2 linked regions of the Leucothrix mucor DSM 2157 genome follow. The protein of the gene in region 1 interacts with the protein of each later gene in a pairwise test. Links are inferred from orthologs where the notes say so. Each region holds a gene or a part of one and is shown on either strand. Other genes may lie near its edges. The genes, in order: lysA and LEUMU_RS0112460.

The links.
Region 2: the proteins of lysA (region 1) and LEUMU_RS0112460 interact in binary tests that used the Escherichia coli proteins (3 or more experiments, as listed by UniProt). The link is inferred for Leucothrix mucor DSM 2157 from one-to-one orthologs.

Annotation. Positions count from the first base shown.
Region 1 is NZ_ATTE01000001.1:232,236-247,422, forward strand. What follows is about bases 6,268-9,089. They hold lysA (diaminopimelate decarboxylase), read left to right. Parts: upstream 6,268-6,965; coding sequence 6,966-8,213; downstream 8,214-9,089. Other genes in these bases: hslV (ATP-dependent protease subunit HslV), read right to left, coding at 6,268-6,690; lptM (LPS translocon maturation chaperone LptM), read left to right, coding at 6,808-6,966; LEUMU_RS0101170 (alpha/beta hydrolase), read left to right, coding at 8,301-8,975; LEUMU_RS0101175 (P-loop NTPase family protein), read left to right, coding at 8,990-9,089. Outside these bases: quinolinate synthase NadA, read left to right, coding at 1-266; LEUMU_RS27635 (DOMON domain-containing protein), read left to right, coding at 332-2,803; LEUMU_RS0101130 (hypothetical protein), read left to right, coding at 2,907-3,680; membrane protein insertion efficiency factor YidD, read right to left, coding at 3,714-3,944; hisI (phosphoribosyl-AMP cyclohydrolase), read right to left, coding at 3,941-4,369; LEUMU_RS0101145 (gamma-butyrobetaine hydroxylase family protein), read right to left, coding at 4,372-4,737; ATP-dependent protease ATPase subunit HslU, read right to left, coding at 4,809-6,143; more of hslV, read right to left, coding at 6,157-6,267; more of LEUMU_RS0101175, read left to right, coding at 9,090-9,682; LEUMU_RS0101180 (class II aldolase and adducin N-terminal domain-containing protein), read right to left, coding at 9,756-10,505; LEUMU_RS0101185 (TauD/TfdA family dioxygenase), read right to left, coding at 10,508-11,650; peroxide stress protein YaaA, read right to left, coding at 11,763-12,548; LEUMU_RS0101195 (YfhL family 4Fe-4S dicluster ferredoxin), read right to left, coding at 12,567-12,815; LEUMU_RS0101200 (DNA polymerase II), read right to left, coding at 12,895-15,187. UniProt on the Escherichia coli protein: Specifically catalyzes the decarboxylation of meso-diaminopimelate (meso-DAP) to L-lysine. Is not active against the DD- or LL-isomers of diaminopimelate.
Region 2 is NZ_ATTE01000001.1:2,747,922-2,763,102, forward strand. The notes cover bases 8,672-11,487. They hold LEUMU_RS0112460 (response regulator transcription factor), read left to right. Parts: upstream 8,672-9,635; coding sequence 9,636-10,340; downstream 10,341-11,487. Other genes in these bases: phbB (acetoacetyl-CoA reductase), read left to right, coding at 8,723-9,445; LEUMU_RS28060 (HAMP domain-containing sensor histidine kinase), read left to right, coding at 10,337-11,487. Also shown: LEUMU_RS0112395 (DUF4401 domain-containing protein), read right to left, coding at 1-106; LEUMU_RS25890 (DUF2157 domain-containing protein), read right to left, coding at 103-1,086; panB (3-methyl-2-oxobutanoate hydroxymethyltransferase), read right to left, coding at 1,114-1,929; LEUMU_RS25895 (FUN14 domain-containing protein), read right to left, coding at 2,023-2,355; tRNA dihydrouridine(20/20a) synthase DusA, read left to right, coding at 2,475-3,416; LEUMU_RS0112420 (hypothetical protein), read left to right, coding at 3,420-4,466; LEUMU_RS0112435 (glutathione S-transferase family protein), read right to left, coding at 4,843-5,472; LEUMU_RS0112440 (multidrug effflux MFS transporter), read left to right, coding at 5,631-6,836; mutM (bifunctional DNA-formamidopyrimidine glycosylase/DNA-(apurinic or apyrimidinic site) lyase), read right to left, coding at 7,173-7,985; LEUMU_RS0112450 (DUF4340 domain-containing protein), read right to left, coding at 7,986-8,498; more of LEUMU_RS28060, read left to right, coding at 11,488-11,719; LEUMU_RS0112470 (SCO family protein), read left to right, coding at 11,818-12,423; LEUMU_RS0112475 (ATP-binding protein), read left to right, coding at 12,524-15,181. UniProt on the Escherichia coli protein: Response regulator member of the two-component regulatory system CpxA/CpxR which responds to envelope stress response by activating expression of downstream genes including cpxP, degP, dsbA and ppiA.

The sequences.
Region 1 (15,187 bases):
AAGGCATCTTCTATAAAATGAAGAAGGCGGCTCCTGATAAGGAATTTATCGAAGCTCCAACCAATGGTACTGGCGCGACCTGTAAAAGCTGTGCGCACTGTCCTTGGATGGCGATGAACGGGCTGGATAATTTGTTAGCAGTGCTGGAAAATGGTGATAACGAAGTGTTTGTCGACGAAGAAATTCGTGTAAAGGCATTACGCTCAACCCAACGCATGCTGGACTTTGCTAAGGCATTTGCTGCGGGCGAGTTAGATTCAAAATAAAAAATAGAGTAATACCAGCTGCCTGAAGGAATCGGGCAGCTGGAAAAATTAATGGAATAAAATACATGCGCTCCACAAAAGATTTACTGCTTTATCTGAGTTTGGTTGGCATGGTCGGCTTTGCCGGACTGTCATATTATTTATACAAAGAGTCGGTGATGTCGGGCAAGGCCGCGATTTTCACTAGCAGTAAATCAGGAGAACAAAGTGCTGCGCCCGCTGGTCAAACGCCAACTGCCGGTACGGATGCTCAAAGCTCTGGCGCTATCGACCGCGATGAGGATGGCACTGACACGACTCAAACCGCTCAGGCACCTGTTGTTATTCCTGAAGATAAGCCGGTGGTTCCTGAGGTTCCAACCGAGGAAGACCGAACTGGTTTTCAGCGCGCAAGTCGCATCATGGGCATTAACACTGCCGATGTGAAAGAAGATACCTCCAGCGTCCAGTTCGTCAATATTTTCAAATCCGCCATTCCTTTTTATGAAACCACGCCATGGGGTAGTGGAAAGGACGTTGAGTACGATGCTCAAGGCTGGCCAATTGATTTGCATGGTGGTCAGGCGCTAACTAAATTCCTGAATCGTTTGCCAGTGAATACCGTTCCCGATGGCTTTTACACGGTGCTATACGATGGTAAGGGCACGATCCACTATGGGAATGATGCATCCCTTGTCGCGCACCGTGATGGTATGGATATTATCGAAATCAAAGCCGGCCCTGATCGCATTCTAAATGCGTCGTTGGCGATTAAAGAGATCGATAAGAAAGACTATATTCGCAATATTCGCGTGCTATTGCCGGGCGGTATTTGTAACGGTAACCCCTACATTCGAGTGGATGATGAAAGTGCCTGTAAGCCGGGTGCTTACTTATCATTTGCCTCTCATTACGAGCTGATTCGCTACAACCCTGATTACTTGAATTTTATTAAAGATTTTCAGGTGATTCGTTTTATGAATATGAGCGGCATGACGCGTAATCCAGTGATTGATTGGGATGATCGCAACAAGCCTGAAAAAGCCACTTGGGGGGGGCGCGAAGGGACTTATTCACGGGGCGCGCCGGTTGAGGTGATGATTGATATTGCCAATAAAGTGAATGCCGATGCGTGGTTCTCTATGCCGTATCAGGCTAGTGATGACTATATTCGTAAGTTTGCCGACATGGTAAATGAGCGCCTGAAACCGGGTCTGAAAGCGTATATTGAATACAGTAATGAAATCTGGAATCCAATCTTTGTGCATCATGATTATGCGATTAATCAGGGCCTTAAACTCGGTTTGGATACTGACAAAAATAAGGCGCGTACCAAGTACCATTCACTGCGCAGTGTGCAGGTGTTTGATATCTGGGAAGCGGCCTTTGGTGGTACAGATCGCTTGATTCGGGTAATGGGGGCATGGACAAGTAATCCTCGTATGTCGAATGCCTTGTTGACCTATCGCGATGCGTATAAAAAGACCGATGCTTTAGCCGTCGCGCCATATTTCGGTGCCACAATTAAAGAAATTCAGAACGCTAAAAATGTTGATGATATTTTCAAAGCGATCAATAACAGACGCTCTAAGAAAGGTTTTGCTGCCAGTGTGCGACAAATGGAGCAGCAGTCGAAAGTGGCTGAGGTATTTGATGTCGATATGATTGCCTATGAAGGTGGTCAGCATTTGGTGGATTGGAATACCCGTAAGGCAGATGACGGCAATAACGAACTGTTGTATGCCGCCAATCGTGACCGTCGTATGGGTGACCTCTACAAGAAATACATGGAAGCCTGGGAAAAGGCCGGCGGCAGGCTGTTTGTTCAATTTAGCGCGCCACGTATTTATAGCTGGTACGGCAGCTGGGGGATTAAAGAATACATTTCTCAGTCTCGCTCCGAAGCGCCTAAGTACGATGCGATCCTAAGTTATATGGAGCAAAAGGCTGGGATTAAAGGGCCGGAAGCGACCTCATTGATGAATACAGCCACGGCGCAAAGTGGTGTTGAGTTAAAGAAAGTCAGCTCACCGGATGTGTTGTGGTCGATGAATGATTTCTGGCCGGTGTATTTGCCGAATAAAGACCCATCGAAAGTCTCCAAAATCGCGGCAAAATGGCAGGCGTATTGGGATGAAACCAATCTGTATCTGGCCGTCGCCGTTGAAGATGGCCATGTTGAAACAGGTGATGGCATTGAGCTAACCGTAAAACTGGGTGAAGAAGAGCCCAAGTCACTGGAACTTAAGTACGGCGAAGCAGGGGAGTTTAATCCGTTCTTTACGCAGGTTGAGCATGGTTACAAAGTCTCTGCAGTGATTCCTTGGGAGAAGCTCTCTAAAGTCCCTGAGGTTGGCGATAGCATGGGCTTTGATATCCAAATTACTGATGTAGATAAAGATCGCAAGAAAGCCACTTTACACTGGGCTGAGCGTGCCTCTCAAAAGGCGGGAGACCATAAAATGCTCACTGCCGCAGTGAAAGATGCAACCAAACTCGGCAACACTAAATCAGAAATTGAGTTCATTTTACCCACGGTAACACTGATCGAAGAGTAGGGATGTTTGAGGTGTAATTGCACTTATCGGGTAAGTATTGCTAAGTCAGTACTTACCCTGTTTAATTGTGGACACTAATCAAAATAACAATAAGGTCCCTAGTATGGAGATGCTCACATTTCCAATTCTGATAGTCACATTCCTGATTACTCTGTGGTTGACTAGTCATATTGCCAAACAACTTTACGCGCGTCAGCCGGGCATGCCTTGGGTGTTTACCTCTTGGTTGGTTGGAATTATTTTTGGCATTGCCTCGTTAATCCTGTTGGATGTGTTGGCGCTTGAGCCAATGCTGACTGTGATTCTGCAAATTGCCATGCCGGTGTTCTTTTCAACGCTAGCATTTGTGCTATTTACTCAAGTCTCATGGGGCGGTGCACTCACAACCAATATTGCCGGTGTGTTTATTGGTTTAATTTTATCCGTGGTGGCAATGGTAGTGCTTGGCTTACCTCTGGAGAAAACCTTTAGCGCAGCTAGAGTGGTGTTACACAACGGCAAAGCAGAGATCACCTCAATGGTGACGGGCAAGCCTGCTGATTTGATTGTGACCGAAGCGCCAGTCGTTGAAGATGAAATCGAGCTGGAGCCCGTTTATTCCTCAAGAGACTTCTTGCCGGAAGAGGCTCAAAAAGCCTTAGCCAAGCAAGACGAGGTTGTTTTAAAAACGGCTAAGTATCGCGATATCAATGTGTTCAATGCACGTCGTGCGGTCGGTAAGTTGGTGCGTGCTTCGTGGAAAGACGGCCGTATTTCATCCGGTAAGTTAGAAGCTGTGCAGGGTGGTGATTTGATTGTGACTTTACGTCGTAAGGAAGGCTTAGCACAGGTACCGATCGCGATGTCTAAACTCAAAAAGCTTGAAGTTTATCGCTAGTACCCAGTTGTTAGACTAATTCAGAAAGTGGGGTTATTGATGTGGTTCTTTTTTCTCAGGAACCGGATCGTAGCCCCAAGTTCCCCAAGGGTGGCATTTGCCAACCCGCTTCACCGTAAGCCATAAGCCTTTCAAAGCGCCAAAGCGTTCAATTGCCTGAAAGGAATAACGTGAGCAAGTCGGCTCATGGCGGCAGTTCGCGCCAATCACCGGACTTAAAAATAACTGATAACCCCGGATTAACCAGAGAAAAATCTGCTTCATTTTCCGTAGAGTGTCTTAGGATCAATGAGTGGCTCTGAGTCTGTGATTAGCTCGTTGCCTTCCACGACTCGGTAGAAACAGCTGCGGCGGCCTGTGTGGCACGCTGGACCGGTTTGATCAACTTCTAATAGCAGTGTGTCGGCATCGCAATCAATGCGGAAGCCTTTTAGCAACTGCACCTGACCGGAGCTTTCACCCTTGCGCCATAAAGACTGACGCGAACGGGACCAGTAGCACACGCGGTTATTCTTCAATGTCTCAGCAATCGATGTGGAATTCATCCACGCCATCATCAAGACTTCGCCGGTATCATGCTGTTGAGCAATCGCCGGAATCAATCCATCCTCGTTAAACGTTAGCTGAGCGATAAATTGCTCGATAAAGGTATCATTTGGAATAGCGGCTTGAGTTGTGGAATCAGTCATTATTAGCTTACCTGTACATCAGTTTGACGAACGTAATTGGCCTCTTCGCAGCGACGTAAATAGTCTGCCCAGTGGGCTTCATAGTTATCGCCTAAGTCGCGCAGCAAGTTCCAGTCATACAAACCGCTGTCGTGCTTATCATCAAACACTAATTTCACTGCATAGCGACCAACGGGCTCAATGGCGGTGATATTGACCGACTCTTTGCCCAGTTGCAGTTTTTCCTGTCCCGGCCCGTGGCCACGCACCTCCGCTGAAGGCGAGTAAACCCGTAAATATTCACACGGCAATTGATGCACTACATTATCTGGCCAGGTCAGTTCCAGCACCCGTGATTTCTGATGCAGCGCGATATTGGTTGGTGTCATAACGGTTTTCTCTGTTCAATGGAGGTGAGTAGTGTAGCCACAGGTCGGTTTGAGCGAGACCTTGCTATACCTTACAAGATATAGCGAGACAGATCTTCATCCTGAACCAATGGGCCAAGCGTATCATCAACTTTCTTACCGTCAACAACAACCTCAGCTTCACAGTCTGGCGCACGATATAGCTCATCTTCCAGCAAACGCTCAACAATGGTGTGCAAACGACGCGCACCGATGTTCTCAGTGCTGGAGTTCACATCAAAGGCATGCTTGGCAATGCGCTCAATACCATCTTGAGTGAAGGTCAAATTAACGCCTTCAGTTTGCAGCAGGCCAACATATTGCTCAGTCAGTGATGCGTGAGGCTCAACCAAAATACGCTCAAAGTCTTTTGCAGTTAGAGCTTCTAACTCAACACGAATCGGTAAACGACCCTGCAGCTCCGGAATCAGATCAGAAGGCTTCGCTAAGTGGAACGCACCGGATGCGATAAACAGAATGTGATCGGTTTTGATAATACCGTGCTTAGTCGTTACGCTAGTGCCTTCGATTAATGGTAGTAAATCACGCTGAACGCCTTCACGTGATACATCAGCTCCACCTGATTGGCCTTTGCGAACCACTTTATCGATCTCATCCAAGAAGACGATACCGTTTTGCTCAACGTTTTTAATCGCAATCTGTTTGATTTCGTCGTTGTTCAGCATCTTGTGGGCTTCTTCTTCAGCCAACAGCTTCAGCGCTTCTTTGATCTTCACTTTGCGCTTTTGCTTTTTGTCTGCACCCATATTCGCGAACATGCCTTGTAACTGGCTCGCCATATCTTCCATGCCCGGTGGTGCCATGATGTCTACACTGGCCGCCGCTTGGGCGACATCAATTTCGATCTCTTTGTCGTCTAACTGGCCTTCGCGCAATTTCTTGCGGAATTTCTGACGCGTCGCACTATCGGTGGTTTCAGCGCTAGTCCAGCTAGCATCTGTCGTTTCTGTCTTGGGTGAAGGCAGCAGAATATCTAATACGCGGTCTTCTGCAGCATCTTCAGCACGGTATTTGTGCTTTTCAACTTCTTGTTCACGCGTTAGCTTAATCGCAATATCCGCTAAATCACGAATAATGGAGTCAACTTCCTTACCGACATAACCCACTTCGGTAAATTTAGTGGCTTCCACTTTAATGAATGGCGCGTTCGCCAGTTTCGCTAAGCGGCGTGCAATTTCGGTTTTACCGACACCGGTAGGCCCGATCATCAGAATATTTTTAGGGGTAACTTCATGGCGCAAATCTTCGCCTAACTGCTGCCGACGCCAGCGATTACGCAGCGCAATGGCTACCGCGCGCTTGGCTTGCTGTTGCCCGACAACATGTTTGTCGAGTTCCTGTACGATTTCCCGAGGAGTCATTGACATGGTGATGGATTCCTTAAAGTTCTTCGATAGTACGGTTGTGATTGGTGTAGATACAGATATCTGCTGCAATACCTAAGCCTTTTTCCACGATATCACGGGCCGACATATCAGTATTGTCCAAGAGCGCACGCGCGGCTGATTGCGCAAACGGGCCACCAGAGCCAATGGCGATCAGATTATCTTCCGGCTCAATAACATCCCCATTACCGGTAATGATTAATGAAGTTTCGCTATCGGCGACGGCCAACAAGGCTTCCAGACGGCGCATTGCGCGATCGCTTCGCCAGTCTTTAGCTAGCTCAATGGCTGCACGGGTCAGGTTACCGTTGTACTGCTCCAGTTTGGCTTCAAAGCGCTCAAACAGGGTAAAGGCATCGGCGGTACCGCCTGCGAAGCCTGCAATGACCTGACCATCGTGTAAACGTCGAACTTTGCGAGCGTTTCCTTTCATGACGGTGTTGCCCAATGAGACTTGACCGTCTCCGCCAATTACGACTTTGCCATTCCGGCGTACCGAAAGGATCGTTGTTCCTCGATATTGCTCCACTTATAAGCTCCGCTTTTGATTTAATTCAAGCAAATTATGTTGGGGTGACCAGTTCGTATTTCAAGCAACTTTAAAAATTCGGTATACTGCGCTCTTTACAAAGTGCGGGGAGTTTCCATGTTTAAGCAAGTTTGCTGGGGAAACCGGATTTTTTTAATCATGGTAATGGGGCTGTTTTTTGTCTCATTACTTAGTGGCTGTGGCACAAAGGGTGATCTTTACCTGCCAAAAGCGAAAGCAGCTGACACCACTCAAGATAAGCAGAAAACAAAATAATGGATTACTTTAATTATAAGCAAGGCCAGCTCTACGCTGAAGATGTGTCGGTCAAAGGCATTGCAAATACCTATGGCACACCCTGTTATATCTATTCACGGGCGACCTTGGAGCGCCACTGGCATGCCTTTAATAATGCCTTTGGCGATCATGACCACCTGATCTGCTATTCGGTAAAGGCGTGTTCTAACTTAGCCATTCTGAATTTATTTGCCCGCTTAGGCTCAGGCTTCGACATTGTATCGGTTGGCGAGCTGGAGCGTGTGATTGCGGCTGGTGGAGACCCTGGAAAAGTGGTTTTCTCAGGCGTTGGTAAGCGTGACGATGAAATGCGCCGTGCACTGGAAGTCGGTATTCGCTGCTTTAATATCGAATCTGAGGCTGAATTAGACCGTTTGAATAGCGTTGCTCGTGAAATGGGTAAGGCTGCTGCGATCTCTATTCGGGTTAATCCGGATGTTGATGCGAAAACTCACCCGTATATTTCTACCGGTTTGAAAGAAAATAAATTCGGCATTGATATTAAAACCGTTGAAGCGGTGTATGAGCGTGCGGAAAGCATGCCAAATATCAAAGTCGATGGAATTGATTGTCATATCGGTTCTCAGTTGACAGAAGTATCTCCATTTTTAGATGCGCTGGACCGCGTACTGGATCTGGCTGATCGCTTAAAAGAGAAAGGCATTACCATTAGCCATCTTGATTTAGGAGGTGGACTGGGCGTGCGTTACAACGAAGAAACCCCACCATTGCCTGCTGAATACATGCAGAAAATGATGGAAAACGAGCGCCTGAAAGATTACGAAGTGGTGATCGAGCCAGGCCGTGCGATTGTCGCGAATGCAGCAATTTTGGTGTCTCGTGTGGAATACCTGAAACCTGGCGAAACCAAGAGCTTTGCGATTGTTGATGCGGCGATGAATGACTTATTGCGCCCATCTTTGTATCAGGCATGGCAGCGGATTATTCCGGTGAAGGAAGAACCAGCGGTTGAAAGCAGCTTGTATGACATCGTTGGCCCAATTTGCGAAACTGGCGATTTCCTTGGAAAAGACCGTGAGTTGGCGCTGGAACAAGGCGATTTGATTGCGATTCGCTCTTCAGGCGCTTATGGCTTTAGCATGTCATCTAACTACAACACGCGTCCTCGGGCTTGTGAAGTATTGATCGATGGCGAGCAAGTGCATCAAATCCGTCGTCGCGAGACGATTCAGGAGTTATTTGCTGGTGAGTCTTTGCTGCCATAACTACAGTCAGCGGCAGCGCACCCCGCGTTGCCGCTTTGTAAATCCTCATTTCTACCTATTAGAATCCTTCAGTTGGAAAATACACTCATGAAATTGGAACGCGAAACAATCGAGCTGGGTACTGACATTCGTCATGCGGTCATCTGGTTACATGGCTTGGGTGCCGATGGTAATGACTTTGTGCCGATCGTGCCGGAGCTAAAGCTGGATAAAAGCATTGGCGTGCGCTTTATTTTTCCGCATGCGCCATCTCGCCCAGTCACGCTGAATAACGGTTATACGATGCCAGCTTGGTATGACATTATTTCTTTAGATCGCAGTAAAAATGCCAGTGAAGACGACATTCTGACGACGGTGGGCTGGATTAATGAACTGATCGAAGAGCAAATTCAGCTGGGCATCGAGCCTGAAAATATTATTATGGCTGGCTTCTCCCAAGGTGGTGTAATTGCCCTGCATACGGCATTGCGTTATCCCAAGCGTTTAGGTGGCCTAATGGCACTATCTACCTACTTTCCCTTTGCCGATGAAGTGTTGTCGAAATTGCCAAAAGGCTATGATCAGATTCCGGTATTTGCGGCGCATGGCACGTATGATCCGGTGATTCCAGTGGCATGGTGGGAAGACTATGTGCCAAAACTGGAAAAGCATGGCTTCGATGTACTTTCCAAAACGTATCCCATGGAACATTCGGTACACCCCTCTGAGATTCAGGACATGGGGATGTGGTTTCGGGATGTATTAACGGACTCAACAGACTAAGAGGAATAACTGAAATGACCCGTATCCATTTTGTCGGTGGTGAGAAAGGTGGTGTAGGTAAGTCGGTGTTAGCCAGAGTACTGGCGCAATATCATATTGATAAAGAGAAACCATTTACGGCGTTTGATGGTGATTTATCGCATGGCGCTTTAGTGCGTTATTACGGTGATTACACCCAAGCGGTTGATATTGCCTCGTTTGAAAGTGCTGACCAAATCGCAGAAGCAGCCGTTGAGTCGGGCTGTGATGTGATTGTTGATTTGGCGGCACAGGCTGCGCGTCCGCTGGATAGCTGGATTACAGAATCTGGTTTGGTCGATTTCAGTGAAGATGCTGGCGTGGGAATTACTCTATGGCATGTGATGGATGATGGGACTGATTCGGTCCGTTTGCTGGAAAAGGTATTGGATACCTATGGAGCAGGGCCTCAGTACATTTTAGTCCGCAATCATGGGCGCGGCGGTGATTTTTCCTTATTTGATGAGTCGGACGCTAAGGCCAGAGCGATGGCGCTGGGCGCACGTGTGATGGATCTGCCGAGCTTGCATGCGGGCTCTATGCGCAAGATTGATCGGGCGGGTGCGAGCTTGTGGGCAGCGGCTAATAATAAGGATAAAGTGAAAGGCCCAACGCTGGGTATGATGGAACGCCAGCGAGTTAAAGTCTGGTTGAGTAAAGCTTATGCGGAGTTGGATAAAGCGCTCTAGTTGCTCAAATCATTATTCGTGGCTTGCTAAACTTTTTTGCTGGTTAGCAAGCCACGAAGTTTAGCCTGAAGTATTATTCCTTATAATCAGGCTCACTACGATCAAGCAGCGTTTTCAGGTCATCAAAGTGGCGCTGCGACTGGTCGGGATAGTCATCCAATTCGCTAGCCGTTTTTTCTGCAACTTCATGAGATAGCACCCGTAATGGCTGACCTGTTTGCAGCGCGCGAATATAGGTTTCCGCGGAGCGCTCAAAGTAATATAGGCGATTAAAGGTGTCCGCCACGCTATCACCAAGTACTAGCAGGCCGTGATTACCCATAATCATCACCTTAACTTTGGGATCACCCAGCAAGCGTGAACAACGCTCACCCTCAGCTTCAAATGCCAAGCCCCCAAAGCTGTCATCAATCACATAGCGCTGGTAAAACGTGGCAGTATTTTGATCTATTGGCAGTAAGCGACTGTCGGCCAGTGAAGCTAATACCGTAGAAAACATGGAATGCACATGCATAACGCAGCGCGCATGTGGGCAGTAGCGATGTACTGAGCCATGTAAGCCCCACGCGGTTGGGTCTGGCGCATTGGGCTGCTTTAAGACATCCGGATCATTAGCATCCAACAGTAATAATTCGCTAGCCTTAATCAGCCCAAAGTGTCGTTGATTAGGGTTAATCAAAAACTCAGTACCATCATCATTCACCGCTAAGGAAAAGTGATTAGCGACGGCTTCGTTGAGGTTAAGCCGTGCAGCACTGCGAAAGGCGGCGGCTAAATCAACGCGTTGTTGCCAGTGTGGGTCTTGTGAGTGTGAAGTGGGCATGCTTATTCCTCTTGAGTGTCGGTAACGTTAGGATATTCCTTGCGCAATGCCCGGTAGGTACTACGCATTTCGCCTCGATCAATATAACAGCCGCGTAGGTGGCGCGCGCCACTGCCTTCAATAAATGAGCCGCGACCATGTGCAATGCGATGGTTATCAAACACAATGCATTCACCAGCATTCAGCCTGAAGCGCATTAGGTATTTAGGGTCTTGTAGCATTTGGCCAAATTTACGAAATGCCGGATAAAACTCATCCATAAACGTTTGTGGCATATCGAAAATGTCGGATAAATGTTGGCTAAAACTAATGCCACTGACTTCACCGTTGACCGGATCGAGTTCAATAATACGCTGGCGGGCACGAACATCTTGCGTGTCGGTGGTGTAGCGGAAGGGGACTTTGGTCTCGGTCAGTAGTTTGAAGTAGTCAGGATAATGCTCGCGGAACTCATTAGCAACGCTGGTGGCATCGACAAACAGGCTCTGGCCACCTTCAGCGTCATTGACTCGGCAATGCAGAAATTGCACACCGGGAGCGAGTTCTTCAGGGGGCAAATCGGTATGCAACTCCAATGCTCTGGCGGTATAAGCGAGATTGACGGGCTTTACTTCGGTGCGCACATTAAAGGCGTAACCTGAAAAAGAGGGGCGTACGGTACCAATTAGCTCGCAGGCTTGTTGCAAACCTTCATCGCTATCTGGCATGTCGGTAATCAGTGCAATGCCTTCATCAAGCAGCGCCTCAATCCAGTCAGCGACTTTGGCTGGGCGCGTAATGAGGTCATCAAAGCTAAAGCGGGCAATTTGCTCATATTGATCGGCGTACCAGCTGCGGCGTGCTCGGATGGCAATATCGCCATGGCCGGGTGCATTATCACTGCTTGGTGTGTGCCATTGGCTTAGCCAGTCTTTGTGGTAAGTGCTTTGGTGACCGCTTGGCCAAGTGAGGTATAGGTGATCAGCGTCATCACTGATTTCAAGCGGCCTTAGGTGGTCGGCTTCGGCGAGAATGTCGAAACTTCGTTCCTGCGTATCGGTATCCCAAGAGCTGGGGCAGTTATCCCGCAGCCAGTAATAGTTAAAATAGGCTGCGTCAGCATTGGGCAGGGAAAGGGTCAGACCGTTATCATGAAGCTGTAGCATGCGGATTACCTCGAGCAGGAATTTGGAAATTCCAAGATAATCTTGAGCTGAATTTTGAGATACACCCAAGCTGCCAAGTGATGGCAGATTGGGTGTCTTTACAATGGGGCTTTTAGCTAGCTGCTTCTGGCTGTTGGCGCTCAAATACCCACTTGTCTTTGCTGGATAATTCAGCTGCGTATTTATAGCCAGCGATATCGAAATCTTTGATACCCTCGGGTGACTCAATTCGGTTGCGGATAATGAAGTCTGCCATCATGCCACGGGCTTTTTTGGCATAGAAAGCAATGATGCGCGTCTTACCATCTTTGGTTTCTTTAAAGTCGATATTTAGAATACGGCCTTTAACCTGTTTGGGTTTGACCGATTTATAATACTCATTGGATGCCAGGTTAACCAAGACTGCTTCTTCCTGTTCTGCCAAGACGGCATTCAGACTATCGGTAATCTGATCACCCCAGAACTCATACAAGTTCGCACCGCGTGGGTTTTTCAGCTTGGTTTTCATTTCCAGGCGGTAAGGCTGAATCAAGTCCATCGGACGCAAGGCGCCATACAGGCCTGATAGAATCCGCAAATGATCTTGGGCATAGTTCAGATCATCTTTAGTGAAGCTGGCGCTATCAATCCCTGAATACACATCCCCTTTAAATGCAAACAATGCCGGTTTGGCATTCTCGGGATTAAATGGGGTGTGAAACTGTTGAAAGCGCTCAAAGTTTAGATTCGCGAGGTTCTCACTGATGCTCATCATGCTTTCGATTTGCGGTGGTGCATAGTCGCGCAATTCATCAATCAGAATTTGCGACTGATCAAGCTGAGCCGGCACGCTATAATCCGCGTCTGGCATTGGAAAATCGAAATTTTGGCCCTTAGAGGGCGACAATGTAACGAGCATCAGTGGTTTCCTGTTATCTTATTCTGCCATTAGGTGTTCGTATTTCTTCATCAGGGTATCCTGATCTTCAACGCGATTCGGATCTTTTGGAATGCAATCAACCGGGCACACTTCTACACACTGTGGCTCGTCAAAATGGCCAACACACTCGGTGCAGCGATCAGGGTCGATTTCATAGATCTCATCGCCCATAGAAATGGCGTCATTTGGGCACTCAGGCTCGCAAACATCACAATTGATGCATTCGTCAGTAATAATCAATGACATGGTATTTTCCTGTTACATATCGATAATGGGTTGAATTCTAACAGCGCAGCGTTACAAAAAACATTATTCCCTACAGAGTCTAGCCAAAAACATCCATTTGCCTTTGTGTGAGCCGCTCATAGGAGGTACCGACAAAGTATAAAATGCTATCGGCGACGGGTTGCAACTGCTTTTCCTGATAGTGCTGATAATCGGGCTTAGCGGTGATATTTTCAATGGGGTCGGGTCCATTGAGTGTCATCAGGTATTGGATTCGCTTGCCGGGCTTTTGCATTTTGCGAGCGGCTTTCACATGGGGTGGCTGGCTGCTGATATAGCTCTCTAGCGGGCGGCGCAGGCGTTTGGTGTAAACCAGTTGATCATCGCACTCGCCGGCAAATAGCTGATCAGTGACTTCGCGGACATAATCAGCATAGGGCAGGTCATTAAAGATGCGTCGGTAAAGCTCTTGCTGAAAGGTTTTGGCCAGCGTAGTCCAGTCGGTGCGGACGGTTTCTAAACCCTTAAACACCATGCTGAGTTCATCATTTCGGCGCACAACGCCGGCATAACGCTTTTTGCTACCCGCTTCACTGCCGCGAATAGTCGGCATTAAAAAGCGTAGATAATGCGTTTCGTATTCGATTTCCAGATTGGAGGGGATATCGAAGCGTTCTTGTAAGGTTTGAGCCCAGTGTTGATTGAGTGCCGCGGCGAGTTGCTGGCCGATTTCATTGGCTTCGGTTTCGCTGGCTTGCTCATCCAGATGCACAAAGACCGAGTCGGTATCGCCATAAATCACGGTATAGCCTTGTTCACCAATAAAGGCCGCGCTTTGCTGAATGATTTCATGGCCTCGGCGGGTGATGCTGCTGGCTAACTGCGGATTGAAAAAGCGACAACCAGATGAGCCAAGCACCCCGTAAAACGAATTCATAATAATCTTGATGGCATAGGATAATGGAGCGTCTTTATGCTGCTTGGCCATGTCGCGATCTTTCCAGAGCTGAGTAACTAAATCAGGAAGAATGTAATTATCACGAGAAAAACGTGCGCCTGCAAAACCGGGAATGGCGGGTGACTCAGGTTCGCTCAATCCAATAGCTAAGCCCAGCGGATCAATTTTAAAAGTGCGGATAATACTGGGATACAGGCTTTTAAAATCCAGCACTAACACATTGCGATACAGGCCCGGCATTGAGTCCATCACATAGCCACCGGGGCTGGTGGCTTGGTTTTGCTGGCTACCAATATCGGGCGCGACATAACCTTGGCGGTGCAAGCGTGGCAAATATAAATGATCAAAAGCGGCGGTAGAACCACCTTGGCGGTCCATCGCTAAACCTGTCATGCGGGCGCGTTCGATGGAGAAGTTAATCAGATCAGCTTTTTCAAAGATGCAGGCCACTAATACGCAATCCTGAATATTATAGGCGGCTAGCCGTAAGGGTTCTTCGCGGTATTGACGGCGAATTTCAGCAAGTTTGTCGCCTTCTGCACTGATTAGCTTATCTTCGCCGAGAATTTGCTGGGCTACATGGCCCAATTCGTAATGCTCGAAATTCCAGAATGCGCCTTTTAAACAGCTGATGCCATCGAGTACTACGCGACCGGGGACTCGGGCAACATCAATTTGACCGCCGTTTTTGGCTTCAAGTACCGTCGCGGTTTCATTGCCGCGGCCTAAAGCAAAGGGCAGTTTCAGTTGCTGACATTTCCATTTGATAAAACTTAAATCAAAGCCAATCACATTCCAGCCGAGAATCAGGTCGGGGTCTTCGCGCTGAATCCAGTCAAAACAGGCTTGCAGAGCGTCGCGCTCGGTATCAAACCAATCCAATTCAAAGTCTTGGGGGGTATCTGCCGTGACATTGGGTTGCTGGGGATGACACACCATAAATACGTGTCGCTTATCGGCGCTGGTGACAGCGATAGAATAGAGCTTGCCGCGTAAATCATGCGTTTCTATATCCAGAGAGACCCATTTTAGGCTAGGGGCGTAGTCGCTGGCTTTCAGCTGTGGCTGGAGCATTTCAAGATAGCCATCTCGCTGGATTAGCTCGCCACGCGCACAGACTGAGGCCGTAATAAAGCGCTCCATTAAATACCGCTCGGTGGGCTTTACTTCGGACTCATTCAGCTGTGTTTTATCGTGAGAGAGATGGTCGCGCAGGGCGTTAAGCTCACGCTGTTGCTGAAAATACAAGCCATCGACGGACTCGCCAGCCAATGTTTTCAGTGGTAAGGGTTTGCGGCTAATACGAGGCGGTAAACGCATTGGATTATCGTGGCGAATAAAGCAGACCGCTTGCTCGCCATTAATCACCAGACGTAGCGGCCCCTGATCTGTGCTAAGCCAGAAACTGAGTTCGATGCCAGTGGGCGTATCACGC
Region 2 (15,181 bases), 2.5 Mb from region 1 along the record:
GTACATACCACGGGGCATTATCTTCAGTTTCAGGCGGCTCTGCGCCCTGCACTAATTGATGGCTTAATAAGGTGTTCCAGAGTTTCATGGTTGATGACTGCTTCATGTCTGTGCCTCATTCACAATGCGCTTTAACCACACCGCCCCCATTGCCGAAAAGCCAATCACCGTTAAACTAATAATTAACAAGCCGGCTACGTTATCCAGCACGCCATGGAACAGCATGCGGCCAATCGCCACATTCAATACGGCTACAACGGATAACACACCAATCGCTAACACATATACATCCAGCACTTTACGGCGATACCAGAAATAAGCGGCGGCCATCCAAGCCAGCCAAGCAATGATACCGACCATAAATCGCGTCCAGCCATCATCAACCAGCACTAAGATGGCGATTGATGTGATGAGACCACAGCTAACAGTTGCCAATAAACGCGTCATCCAGCGCAGACTGCGGCGGCTTTGCCCTTGAGCAATCACCCATTCCCAGACGATCAAGGCACAGGTATTAATCACAAACAAGATCCACAACAGCTGCTCAACGCCCGACCACCAATTAAACCAGCGTCCGAAGGTATCGAAATACAGCACGAGGGAGAGATTCACCAGTAGCAGCCACAATACCCACAAGCCATCGAAGCGCCCAAGCAAAGTCCATGGCAGAATCAATAAGGCCCAAATAGTGAATAATTCATAGGTATCAGCCCCGGTTTGATAGGTTTGACCGATTAAAGCCAGCAATACCCCTACAAACACCGAGGCCATCATTAGCGCCACTCGTCCGGATATTTTCTCCAAACCCAGCCACCAAACAGCCCCCATCGAAATCACAATTAGCGCTTCAACCAACAAAAAGCGGGTGAAGCGCCCGAGGTTTTCCCAGTTATAAGCAAAGAAGAATATGACACCGCAGACCGTGAGCAACCCACCCAAGCCCAGTAGCAACATATCCAGAAAACGTCGCCAGTCCGTCTGGCTGGGCACCGCATCGCCAAGCCGCATTGCGCGAGGCAAGTCGGCTGCCGATATTTGTGCTTGTTCAGCCCATTCCAGCAGAAGCTGGCGATTGCTTTTTCTCATAACTGGCGATCCCCCATGATCGCAGTCTTACTCGTAACTGTGCTCTGGCCCCGGGAAGCTACCATCTCTCACTTGCTCAACATATAACTTGAGCGCCGCTTGAATATCGCCATCGGTATCTCTCAGGAAGTTTTTAACGAACTTCGCAGGACGTCCAGGCCATAAGCCCATCATGTCGTGCCAGACCATAATCTGGCCATCGGTCTTCGCGCCTGCACCGATTCCAATCACCGGAATGCGTAGCGCTTTAGTAATACGTTGACCAAGGTCTTCCGGGACGCATTCCAGCAATAAAACACTGGCACCCGCCTCTTGCAGCGTCAGCGCTTCAGTCACCATGGTTTGCGCCGCATCCGGGTCACGCCCCTGCACCGAGTAACCACCTAAATGATTCACCGACTGTGGCGTTAAGCCCATGTGTGCACAGACCGGAATACCACGCTCAGACAGTAAATGCGTGGACTCAGCCAGCCAAGCGCCGCCTTCCAGCTTCACGATATGCGCGCCTTCACTCATCAATACCGCTGCATTTTTCAGGCTGACGTCTTCTGAGTAGTAACTCATAAAGGGCATATCCGCCATAATCATACTGCCCACATTGCCACGTCGTACGCAGCGAATGTGGTAAGCAATATCTTGTATGGTGACTGGCAGGCTGCTGTCATGACCCTGAATAACCATTCCCAGTGAATCCCCAACCAGAATGACTTCAACGCCGGCCTTGCTGGTCGCATAAGCCGAGCAATAGTCATAAGCCGTGAGACAACTAAACTTCTCACCGGCAGCTTTCAACTTGGCTAGCGTCTTGATTGTGACCGCTTGTGGTGAATTGTGAACTGACATAGCGCGCTCTCCGCGAAATTACCAAAGGGTCATCATAACAAATCTGTAGTTCAACCATAGAACAGTTTGCCCAAATGCCCCCACTGAATCAGACTATTTACGGCGCAAGCCTAAAACCAGTCCCAGACCAGCCATTGCAGCAGAAGATAAGTTAGCCGTGATAAAGTTTTTCAAGCCGCCAAGGTGTGGCGAAACCCAGGCAATCATGTTGTTGTAGACGCCTTCAAAGCTATCCCAATTCACATTGATAATGCCATTGTATTGCAGCAGGAAAAGCGCGATAAACAGCGTGCCTGCGGCGAAAAATAAGACTTTAAGAAAGGTACGAGCTGCAAATCCAATTGCAAAGCCGACGAAGAAACTAAACCCCATATAGGCCGCTAAGGCGACCCAATTACCCGCTTCGATGGTTTGTTGTGGTTCCATTATTATTATCCAAACGAAAATATTCATCCGAATACTAGCGCGTTCAGATATAATTTTCCCCTTTTTCAGACAGGCATGATGCTTTGACAGATTCACCAAGACGCTACTGCGTGGCCCCAATGCTCGACTGGACCGACCGCCATGAGCGTTATTTTCTCCGATTAATCAGCAAACATGCCTGGTTATATACCGAAATGGTCACCACGGGTGCGCTCATTCATGGAGATAATGAGCGTTACTTAAAATTTGATCACCAAGAGCAACCAGTTGCATTACAATTAGGCGGCAGCGATGTTCAAAACATGGTCACTTGCGCGAAAATGGCGGAAGATTTTGGCTATGATGAAGTGAATATCAATGTCGGTTGCCCGAGCGACCGGGTCCAAAAAGGCGCATTTGGTGCGTGTTTGATGGCCGAACCACAGCTGATTGCTGACTGTGTTAGTGCGATGCAAAACGCTGTATCGATTCCGGTAACGGTTAAAAACCGGATTGGAATTGATGATCAAGATGAGGAAACCAGCTTACGACACTTTATCGACGTTGTATCTGAAGCCGGCTGCAAGACCTTTATCGTACACGCTCGCAAAGCGTGGTTAAAGGGGCTCAGTCCGAAGCAAAATCGCGACGTACCGCCCCTGAACTACCCGCTGGTGTACCAGATCAAGCAAGAAAACCCCGATCTGGAAATTATCATCAATGGTGGTATTACTACGTTGGACGAATGTAAAAACCATCTACAATTTGTCGATGGGGTTATGGTTGGCAGGGAAGCCTATCACAACCCATTTCACTTGATCGACGTAGATGCAATGGTATATAACGACCGCCGCCCTACAAAAACCCGACTGGAGATTTTGGATCAATATATCGAATATGTGGAAGCACAAATTGCTGACGGTGTCTTTTTAAAGCACATGACGCGCCATATATTAGGTTTATTCCAAGGCCAAACGGGTGCTAAAGCTTGGCGCCGCCACATTAGCGAACAAGCGCATAAACCAGGGGCCGGTATTGAAGTGCTGCGTGAAGCAGCCAGCTATATCAATGAATCGGAGTAATTCATGATTTTATTTGCGAAACGGGACAGCCACGATACGGAGGCGCTAAGTTTGACCAAGCGCTTCTCCGATAAACTTAGTCATTACCTCAGCACCAACCCTTATCCAAACAATGAACTGCCTAATGAAGCCATCGATATTCAGGCTTGTTATGCACTGTGTGGAGATACTGATCATCAGGCTAGCCCTGACGATATCGACGCACTTCGTCAGACTATTTCAGCCTTGATGATTGCTTATGAGTCGCGCACTAGCCATTGGCTGGAGCCAGAGCAAGTGGCATTGGCGCTACTGAGATTTCACGCAGAACACCAGGCAAAGACGTTGCGCAAACAAGAGTCTTTCGGCTTTGCGGATGAAAACGCCCTACTCACTGCTAATAAACATGACTCCATACTGCACTTGGCGTTACTGGCTGATGCACTAGGGCTTAAACAATTCCAAGTCGGCCATAGCCAAGCTGATGATGCTTCAGACTCTGCCGCCTGCAAACGTACGCTCAATGTATTGCTGGATGATACCTGCATGCAAGAGATCGAAGCATTTGGCCGTGAGCTACGCGATGACTGCAAGCAAGCGATGCTGGAACAAGGCGCGGATGCTGAGCATTTAAAAGCCTCTTGGCAATTGCGCTTGCGCTATACCGACGCAGATACCAGCTTGCTATTAAAATGCATGCCGATCGAAATGTTACGCGACGTGTTTGAAAAGCAGCACGCACAACGTTTTGGACCAATTGATGGCAACCAGGCCATTCTGATCGAAGCGCTGGAAGTTGAAGTTAGAAAAGAGCCGGCGGACGCATTAGATCTGCCCACGAACAACCCTTATCCCAACCAGTATTTATCAGCTTGGACTGCAACAGAGACCGAACAAGGTACACTCTGGCAACGCAATGAAACTAAAATAGCCAAAACGCCTTGGCTGGATTGCAAAATACTGCAGGAAATTTTATCGCCCTGCGTCGCAAACTCAACGGATGCCACGGTGCATGGATATTTGATAAAAAACTTTGAAAAAGAAGTTGACGCAAATCCAAAGCATCCTTAGAATACGCCGCTCAACTATTCCTCAGTAGCTCAGTTGGTAGAGCAGTTGACTGTTAATCAATTGGTCGCAAGTTCGAGTCTTGCCTGAGGAGCCATATTTTAAAAGCCTGTCAAAGCAATTTGATGGGCTTTTTTTATGGCCGCTATTTCCAGATCAATAAGCCCCAGTTTAAAAAATTCAAAAATTACACTAAGTAGTAGTTGACGATAAACCAAAGCATCCTTAGAATACGCGGCTTCACTATTCCTCAGTAGCTCAGTTGGTAGAGCAGTTGACTGTTAATCAATTGGTCGCAAGTTCGAGTCTTGCCTGAGGAGCCATATTTAGAAAAAGCCCGCTAGAGCAATCCAGCGGGCTTTTTTGTGCCTGCAATAAATTACCGTGCCGCTTGCGACTTCATGTAATCATCATTAATCTTTTCCGCACGCTGATAAGCCGGACGCGCATGCAAGCTGCCAAGATACTCTTCATAGATTGGCTGCATTTCAATCGTGCCAAATAAAATACCCCAGCCGATATTCGCGCCAATATACACATCCGCCGCAGTAAACTGCTCACCACAGATATAGGGTCCGGGCTCTAATGCCAGCGGCAATACATCACGAGTTTGTGCAAAAGTGCCAAAGCCGACACTCATTTCCTTGCCCGTTGGCACTTCCCAGCCCATCGACTGTGCAGTCACTGCCTGCTCAACAGGCCCTGCTGCGAAAAACAGCCAACGATAATAATTCGCGCGGGCCAAGTCATTATCTGGCGGCGCTAAGCCCTGCTCCGGAAAGCGATCAGCCAGATACGCACAGATAGCAGAGGTTTCAGTCACCACCACATCGCCGTGTTTTAGTGCGGGCACTTTGCCCATCGGGTTAATCGCATGAAATTCGGGTGCTTTCATGGTCGTGGCGTAATCGAGCCAAACGGTCTCATACGGCAAGCCAAGCTCCTCCATCATCCAGTGGACGATGCGACCGCGTGATTGCGGATTTGTGTAGAGAATCAGGTCACTCATAGGTGAATCCTCCTTGGTGGTGTAAAAAATTACAACAGAGTCATTCTAACCATTACCAAACTGACACACAATGAGGTACGTAACAGGGTTATGTAGACCATTCGTTTCTGAAATAATCCGCTGTTGGCATAAACCCACCCAAACAACGAGTAAACCCCATGTCTGTATCCACACGCTATCTCGCCTTAGTGCTTGGTCTGCTGTCTTGTATCGGCCCATTGTCGATTGATATGTACCTACCTGCACTACCCGCTATCGAAACCGACCTCAACGCCGACACCAGCGCGGTACAAATGACGCTAACCGCGTACTTTATGGGTTTTGGTATCTCACAACTGTTCTACGGGCCGTTATCGGATCAGATTGGCCGCAAAAAGCCGCTCTACATTGGCTTGACCATTTTCATTATCAGTAGCATCGGTTGCTTTCTGGCACCAACGATTGAATGGCTAACTATCATGCGCTTCGCACAGGGCCTTGGCGGTGCAGTAGTGATGGTGATTCCTCGCGCAATTATTCGTGATACACAAACCGGCGTCGCAGCCACTCGCATGATGGGTATGGTCATGATGGTGATCAGCATCTCCCCAATGCTGGCACCATTAGCTGGAAGTGCAGTACTCGCATTTGGTGGATGGCATTATATCTTCGCGCTACTGGCCGTTTTAGCGGTATTCAGCGTACTACTCACCAGCTTTGGACTTCCTGAAACCCTGCATGAAACCGACAAAGTAAAATTCAACATCGGAAACTTCGTAAAGGGGTCGCGTATCCTGCTAACCGACGGCTACTTTATGGGATTAACGCTGATTGGCGGATTCGCCTTAGCGAGTTTCTTCGTGTTTATTGCCAGCGCATCCTTCGTGTACACCGGTCAATTCGGGCTATCACCTGCTGGATTCGGCTTAGCGTTTGCATTGAATGGCTTTGGGTTTTTCCTAGCGACTCGCTTAGCCGCTCCAATCAGCGAACGAATCGGCACAGAGCGCATGATTAGATTAGCCGTTTCAGGCTCCGCCGCTGTTACATTGGCACTGCTCGCATTATGTTTCGCAGGCCTTGGAATGCTCACCGTTATCGTAAGCTTCCTATTCGTATCAACCGCCTGCCTAGGCTTAGTCATCCCAAGCACCATGGTACTAGCACTCGACAAACACGGACACATCGCCGGACTCGCCTCATCACTCGGCGGCACCATCCAAATGTTCGTTGGCGGCGCAATGATCGCTGTCGCAAGCCCCTTCTTCAACGGCACCGCCACACCAATGATCGGTGCAATTGCTCTATGTAGCGTATTCACCCTACTACTAGCCCTGCGCACATTGCCCGGCAGCAGCGCACCAGTGTTAGCAACTGAAGAATAAGTCCCAGTAAAAACCAAGCTCAAAAACCAATCCAAAATCTAAATCGGCGAGGGATTCACTCCTCGCCGACCTTGCTTACAAAATACTCGCGCATCAAACCTCAAACAAATCTACAAATCTACAAATCTACAAATCTACAAATCTACAAATCTACAAATCAGTTAAACACACTGTCTCCCAGTCTTAGCGTTATCAACAAATCCCTCAGAGAACTCAGGCTCTAACAAAGCACCACCACCCAACTCCCCAGCATCAAGCGCCATTAATTATTTGCGCAGTCCTTACGAGCAAAGCGAGTCGGCGAAGCAAATAATTAATGGCGCTTGATGCAAACACTCATCTTTGACAAGTTTTGCAGTAGAACGTCGACCGCTGCCCTTGCTTGATCTGTGAAATCACCGCCCCACACTTGCGACAAGGCTCCCCCGCCCGACCATACACATTCAGCTCTTGCTTAAAATACCCAGGCTTGCCCTCTGCCTGCACAAAATCCCTTAACGTCGTGCCACCCTGCTCAATCGATCGCGCCAGTACCTGCTTAATGCAATCAACCAAAACCCCATAGCGCTGCTTAGAAATCTTATTGGCGGCACGCGCAGGCGAAATCCCTGCCATAAACAAAGACTCGCTGGCATAGATATTCCCAACACCAACCACCACTTCAGCATCCATAATAAACGGCTTCACGCTGCCCGTTTTTTTACGCGACAGGGTGTATAAACGCTCTGCATCAAAATCGTCAGTCAGTGGCTCTGGCCCCAAGTGATTAATCAGCTTATGCTGCGCAGGATCTTCTTCGGTCCACAACACTGCACCAAAACGTCTGGGATCATGTAAGCGCACTGCTTTGCCACTATCCAATACCAGATCAACATGATCATGCTTACCCGGTTCCAGTTCTGCATCAACCACTCGCAGGCTACCTGACATGCCAAGGTGAAGCAAAACCGTCCCTAAATCCGTATTCACCATCACATATTTAGCGCGGCGCGTGACGCTATTAACCGTCTGGCCGATCAAGCGCTGAATTTCATCCGGCACTGGCCAGCGCAGTTTAGGCTGACGTACTAACACGGCAGTAATTGTGCGCCCCTGCATATGCGGCTCAATGCCACGGCAGGTCGTTTCCACTTCGGGTAATTCTGGCACTTACGGCGTCTCCCTAAATCCGTCCACACCACGACTCAGCAGCTCATAGACGGCTTCATTCACTAATAAAATTCGCTGATTTAACAGCACATACCGGCGATGATTCACCGGATTTAAACTGCCTAAGGCATATTCAACCTGATTAAAGCGCACGCGAATGGCTTTATCGGTTAAATCAAATGCTGCCAAATCCTGATCGGCAGCGACATATTCTGCAAGTACCGACTCGGATAATAAGGTAAATAGTTGCTGTAAATAGCGACTATCGGCTTTGGCTTCAATCGGGGATACGATTTGCCAATCCGGCTGGCCGGACTCAAAGCGTATTGCCGGCTGGCCCGGTAGCAAAATAGTGACTTCATCCACCGACTCACCAATTGCCGGGTCATAAAGCGTCTCAGCCCCTTTGTTCTCAATTTGGACCTGCTGATAGGCCAAATAACCTAATCCAGCCAATAAGATCAGCAAAAAAAGATTAATCATCCGCCGCTTAGAGCTCGATGAACGCTGCATTTCCCCACCTTTTAATGGTAACAATTAATGTCCACTATCATGCAGAATTCATAAAAGAATGGCACTCTTTAAATATCTCTATAAATTACAAGGTATTAGGACAAAGCGTTAAATTATGGTGCAGTGCAGCATCCAAGTTATTGATTTTAGACAAAGTTTTCATTTCGTCATATACTCAATACGCTATTTCATGAAACAGAGTTTTTAACAAGAGGAGAGTTGTTATGGGTCGAGTCGCAGTTGTAACAGGTGGCACACGCGGGATCGGAGAAGCTATTTGTTTGAGATTGAAAAAGTCAGGATATGATGTAGTCGCCACCTATGCCGGAAATGATGAGGCAGCGAATGCATTTTCAGAAGCGAATGGTATTCCGGTTTATAAGTTTGACGTTGCTGATTTTGAAGCCTGTAAAGCAGGCATCGAGAAGATCGAAGCCGAATGTGGCGCTGTTGACGTACTAGTAAACAATGCTGGTATTACACGCGATGGCACCATGCACAAAATGACATTTGATCGCTGGAATGAAGTTATCCAGACAAACCTGTCATCTTGCTTCAACATGTGTCGTTCAGTAATCGACGGCATGCGTGATCGCGGTTTCGGCCGTATCGTTAACGTTGGATCGGTTAATGGCCGTGCTGGTCAATATGGTCAGGTTAACTATGCCGCTGCAAAATCCGGTATCCACGGATTTACTAAAGCCTTGGCACTGGAAGGTGCTGGTAAGAACATTACTGTTAATGCGATTGCCCCAGGTTACGTACTGACTGACATGGTGCGTAAAGTACCTCAGGAAGTATTAGATAAGATCGTTCGCACGATTCCAGTTGGTCGTTTAGGTGATCCGGATGATATTGCACGTGGTGTAATGTTCCTGATCGAAGACGAAGCCGGCTTTATCACTGGCGCGACGTTGGATATCAACGGTGGTCAGCAAATGTACTAAGGTTTAGCCTTTGTACAACACGTAAGATCTGTGCCAATGATTGTTCTGATCATTGGCATTTTTGTTTCTCCCCTGTGCTTAGCCGCCTGTAAAGATTCGTAAAAACTCCCCATCACGACTTCACTCTGCGCTACTATTTTATCAAACGCGCATCGCTTTGAATTGCGCCACAATGACGGAATATGACCCCATGACACAAGCTCATATCTTACTGGCCGATGACGATACGGTGCTGGCAGAACTGCTCACCGAGTATCTTCAAGGCGAAGGCTTTAAAATTACCTTGGTACACAACGGAGCAGACGCTCTGGAAGCAACCAAAACCCCTAAAGACATGATCATCCTAGACATCATGATGCCACGCATGGATGGGCTGGAAGTCCTGAAAGCGGTTCGCCAAAATGGCATCGAGACGCCGGTGATTATGCTCACTGCCCGTGGCGATGATATTGACCGGATTTTGGGTCTGGAGTTGGGTGCGGATGACTATATGCCAAAGCCTTGCAATCCACGTGAGTTGCTTGCTCGCATTAAAGCTATTCTGCGTCGCGCCGCCGGTACAGAAAAGAAAAGCAGCGCCCAAAGCGATCAAATGGAAATCGGTGATTTGAATCTTAATCAGCACAACCGCCAAGCGACGCTGCTAGGTGAAGTGCTGGTACTGACTCAAACCGAGTTCGACATTCTGCAATTGCTGATGCAAGCACCGGATGAATTGATCACTAAACAGACTATTTCTGAAACTGTGCTGGGCCGTAAGCTGGGTGCTTACGATCGCAGCATTGATGTGCATATCAGTAATTTGCGTCGCAAGCTTAGCCCATCAGAGAAGCTGAGCATTCAAACCATTCGTGGCTCCGGCTACCTCCTTAACGTGAAGCGCGACGCCACATGACCCGTTTATTTTTAAAAATTGCCGGACTGCTGATAATCACCAATCTGCTCATCATGCTGAGCGCTTACTTTCTGGTGCAATGGCTGGAAAAAGAAGAGCTGATTATTTCACCACGCCAAGCGCCGCAGATTCTCGCCGACCGCGTGATGAAGGAGTATCAGCAGGGTACAATCGCCGACTATGCTAAAAAGCTGGGCGACCATGGTACGTCTGTCGCACTGATTGATGAAAACCGCACCGTGCTATTTACGATGCCAAACTTGCGCCGTTATTTAAACAGCCAACCCCGTCCGCTAGTATTGGGTGACGAGCGCTGGAGTCGTGGCGAAAGAAAAGAAAAAACCGGCGAAGAACGAAAACGCCCCAGGCGCATTGGTTCGCAATTCACCCGTGAAGTCGTCACTGACGATAGTAAAATTTATTACGTACTGATTCGCAGCGTCCATAAAGATCACAGCCTGATGCCACAAGCGCCTTGGAAGCGCTTATATGCGCCGATTGCCGCGTTTGTCTTGGCCATGCTGATTGGTAGCTCCTTGATTAGTTTGTTTATTACCTCACCCATTCGCAGTTTACGCCGCACCACGCAGTCCTTTGGCCTGAAAGATTTATCAGCCCGAGTAGACCCATCAGTAGCTGAGAGAAAAGATGCGATCGGTGAACTCGGTCGTGACTTTAACCGCATGGCTTCCCGTTTGGATGACACCCTGAAAAGCCAGCACCAGTTATTGCGCGATGTGTCACATGAATTACGCTCTCCACTGGCGCGTATTCAGGTCGCCAGCACCTTGGCCGAGCAGAAAACCGGCAGCAGTACTGAGCTGCAACGGATTGATCAGGAAACTCAACGACTCGATGGCCTCATTGAAATCATTCTGCGCCTGACACGTTTGAACAATACACCGGAATTAAACTTTGAGCCGCTAGAGTTGGATGAGCTGATTGATGACGTGGCACAAGATGCACGTTATGAGTATCAAAATACCGACAAGCAAGTAGTTGTAAACCTTGGCGCGTTGCCAACCATTCAGGCGGACTATGAGAACTTACGCAGTGCACTGGATAACATTGTGCGCAATGCCATGTACTACACGGAAGATGGTAGTGCAGTCACCATTTCGGCAAATGCCAATGCTTCTGGCCTTGAGATTATTGTGCGTGACCATGGCCCCGGCGTTCCTGAAGAGCACTTGAAACGTTTGTTTGAACCGTTTTTCCGCAGCGATAGTTCGCGTAATGAAAAGACTGGCAGTAACGGGGTTGGTCTGGCCATTACCCATCGGATTATCGAGCTGCATGGCGGTAAAGTCTGGGCGAAGAATGCGGAAAATGGCGGCTTGGTTGTGACGGTGCAATTGCCACCATCGGTTACTCGCTAAGCTTCTTCTGATGGCTTTCCTCAAGCAATGTAATTGTAATGCCTGACTATCACTCACTGTGATAGTCTGCAAAGCTAATAATCATTCAGGAAAACCGCATGAAACAGACCATTTTCTTTCTGTCATTGATTGCCTTTATTGGTGGATTGGTTGCTGCCCAGCAATACCTTAGCAAGGAGCACACTCCTGCTGCGAGTAAACCGGTTCCCATTGCGGGCAAGCAGTTTGGTGGTGAGTTCTCACTGACTCAGGATGGCAAAACGGTTTCACTGAGTGATTTTAAAGGCAAAGTGGTCGTAATGTACTTTGGCTATGCCTCTTGCCCGGACGTTTGCCCGACGAGCTTGGCAATGATTGGCGGTGCAATGAAGTCATTAACACCGGAAGAGCTGGAATCAGTTCAAGGTGTGTTTGTGAGCGTTGACCCAGAGCGCGACAAAGGCGACCCGCTGATGCAGTATGCGCAATACTTTCACAAAAACTTTGTCGGTATTACTGGCACGATTGATGAAATTAAAACGGTCACTAAGCAATACGGTACTTATTACGCCAAGGTCGAAAGCGACTCAGCGCTTAGCTACCTAGTTGATCATACATCAACCACTTTTATCATCGACCGTAATGGAAAATTCTTTGAATCTCAGCCGCATGGCGCCAAGCCTGATGCCATTGCTGAAAGCATTCGCAAAGCCCTGGCATCCTGATTCTACTTAGCCATTCGGGGAGTGACATTCACTAACAGTACAGATAAATTCTGTTAGTATAATAAGCATCAAAAATAATCTGATGCAGGTTAGTCCCCGAATGCCTAAGAATACGCCTTCCTCGCACGATTTAGCCGATGATATCTTTTCCCGCTATATCGCCATTATTCTCGCTTTATTCTTAACTGCAGGCTCGGGTTTTGTGCTCTGGAATAGCTTTCAGAATGCTAAAGAAATCAATGAAGCCAGTGCTGTCGAAGAAGCACAACGACTAGCCTCCTCTATCGCCGAATTCCGCAATTTTTATTCCACGGAAATTGTGCCGAAAGCCAGAGATGCAGGCGTCACCATTACCCACAACTACACCAAGCAGCCTAATGCTTTGCCGTTACCCGCGACCTTTGCTAAGGATTTCGGGGACTTTATCAATAGTGGCAATACCGATTTTAACGTTCGACTTTACAGCGATAAGCCCTTCCCTTGGCGCACCAATACCAACCTGGATGACTTTGAAGTGTGGGCACTTAAGCAGCTAACGGAAACCAAAAAAGACGCCGTGTGGCGCTTTGAGAAGAAAAATGGCCAATCTGTGATTCGCTTTGCCCGGGCGGATACTCTAGGTGAAAGCTGTGTAGGCTGTCATAACAACTACCCCGGCACCCCAAAAACGGATTGGAAAGTCGGCGACCTACGTGGGATTTTGGAAATCACCAGCCCTATTCAATCGCTGGAGTCCGCAGCCATTGGCTCATTTAAACAATCATTGTTCATTATGCTGGGCGTGATTGTTGGCATGATTTCACTGTTGATACTGGTCTTAAGACGCATGCGTAAAGCGTTAAGGCTTGCGCATCAGGCACTTACAGAAACCAGCCGTAGCGATCAGTTAAAAGCCGAAGAAATTGAACGCCGCAAAGCCGTCGCGCAAACACTAAAAGTCACTGATGCGAAAATGCGTGCCATTGTGAACTCCGTGCAGGATGTGATTATAGCCATCGACCAGCATGGCGTGATCACCGATATCAACGACTCCATTCTCGCCGTATTTGGCTATGAGCCAAGCGAACTACTGGGTAAAAACATTAGAGTATTGGTGGGTGATGAGCACCGTGATAAACACGATGGCTACCTTGAAAACTATGTAAAAACTGGCGAAGCCCATGTCATTGGTATGCGTCGTGAGTTATTTGCCGTTAAAAAAGACGGCACCCGCTTCCCCATCGAACTCGCGGTGAATGATGCACGAGTAGATAGCCAGATTTTATTCACTGGTATCATCCGCGATATTACGCATCGCCGTAAAAACGAAGAACAAATTGCTAAAGCGCACAAAGCGGCTATTGAATCAGCCAATTTAAAGTCGGAGTTTCTGGCTAATATGAGCCATGAAATTCGCACACCAATGAATGGCGTTATTGGTATGACTGAAATGCTGCTGGACTCCGGTCTTTCACCCGAACAGCGCAACCTCACCCGCACCGTGCACGAAAGTGCTGAATCGCTGCTGGTAATTATTAATGACATTCTCGATTTCTCAAAAATCGAAGCTGGCAAGCTGACCATCAAGCCACACCCCTTCCGACTAGTGCATACGCTGGAAGCCGTGATGGATTTACTGGCTGAAGAAGCTTCGCGTAAACAGGTCAACTTAGCTTTATTTATCGATGGCGATGTACCGCAAGAATTAGTTAGTGATGCCGGCCGTTTACGACAGATTCTGATTAATTTACTGGGTAATGCGCTCAAATTTACCGAGCAAGGCTATGTGCTGCTGCACTTATCACGACTGGCCGATGGCAGTATTCATTTTGATGTGAAAGACAGCGGCTCAGGTATTCCGGAAGAAGCACAAGCGACCTTATTTGATGCATTCTCTCAAGTGGATGGCTCCAGTACTCGTGAACATGGCGGCACCGGGCTTGGCCTCGCGATTTGCAATCAACTGGTTTCACTGCTGGGTGGCGAGCTGTCGGTTAACAGTACTTTAGGCGAAGGCTCTTGCTTCTCCTTCACTATACCCGGTGGCCCAATCGATAAGGATGCCCAACCGTTTATTCAAGCCAATCAAATGTCGGTATTGATGTATAGCACCGATGTAACACTGAATCGCTATCACGAACATCAAATGCGGGAATGGAATATCCAACCTAAAATCGTTACCACATTAAACCAGTGCTTTAGCCAGATTGAAGCGCAAGATTATCAAATGATTGCGATTGATGCGGATAATCTCTACTACGACCCTGAGCATGCTTTGGGTGCACTGAGCTTAGTGCGTTCCATCCGCCAAACCACTGACACGCAAATTGTGCTGTATGGCAGTATGCAAAGCTTTATGAGCTTAGAGCTGGTGAAGCTGGGCGATAATGTGACGCTGATGCAAAAGCCACTTAAGCACTCCGAAATACAGTTAATGGTGGATCAGGAACAGCTTTCTGCTCAGAAAACGGCTCAGCTTAAACCACAACAAGTACCGGTTGCGCCCGCGCCTGAAGTTGCACCACCCGCTACTGAAGTAACTGCCAGCCCCATTATGTTTGATCTGCTGCTGGCCGAAGACAATAGTGTGAATCAAATGGTTGCCACTACTATGCTGAAGAAACTCGGCTATCAGGTTGATGTGGTCAATAATGGCCGTGAAGCGCTGGATGCCATTCAGGAAAAGCAATACGACTTAATCTTTATGGACTGTCAGATGCCGGTACTGGATGGCTATGCGGCAACTGGTGAGATTCGCCAACTAGACGGTGAGCAAAGC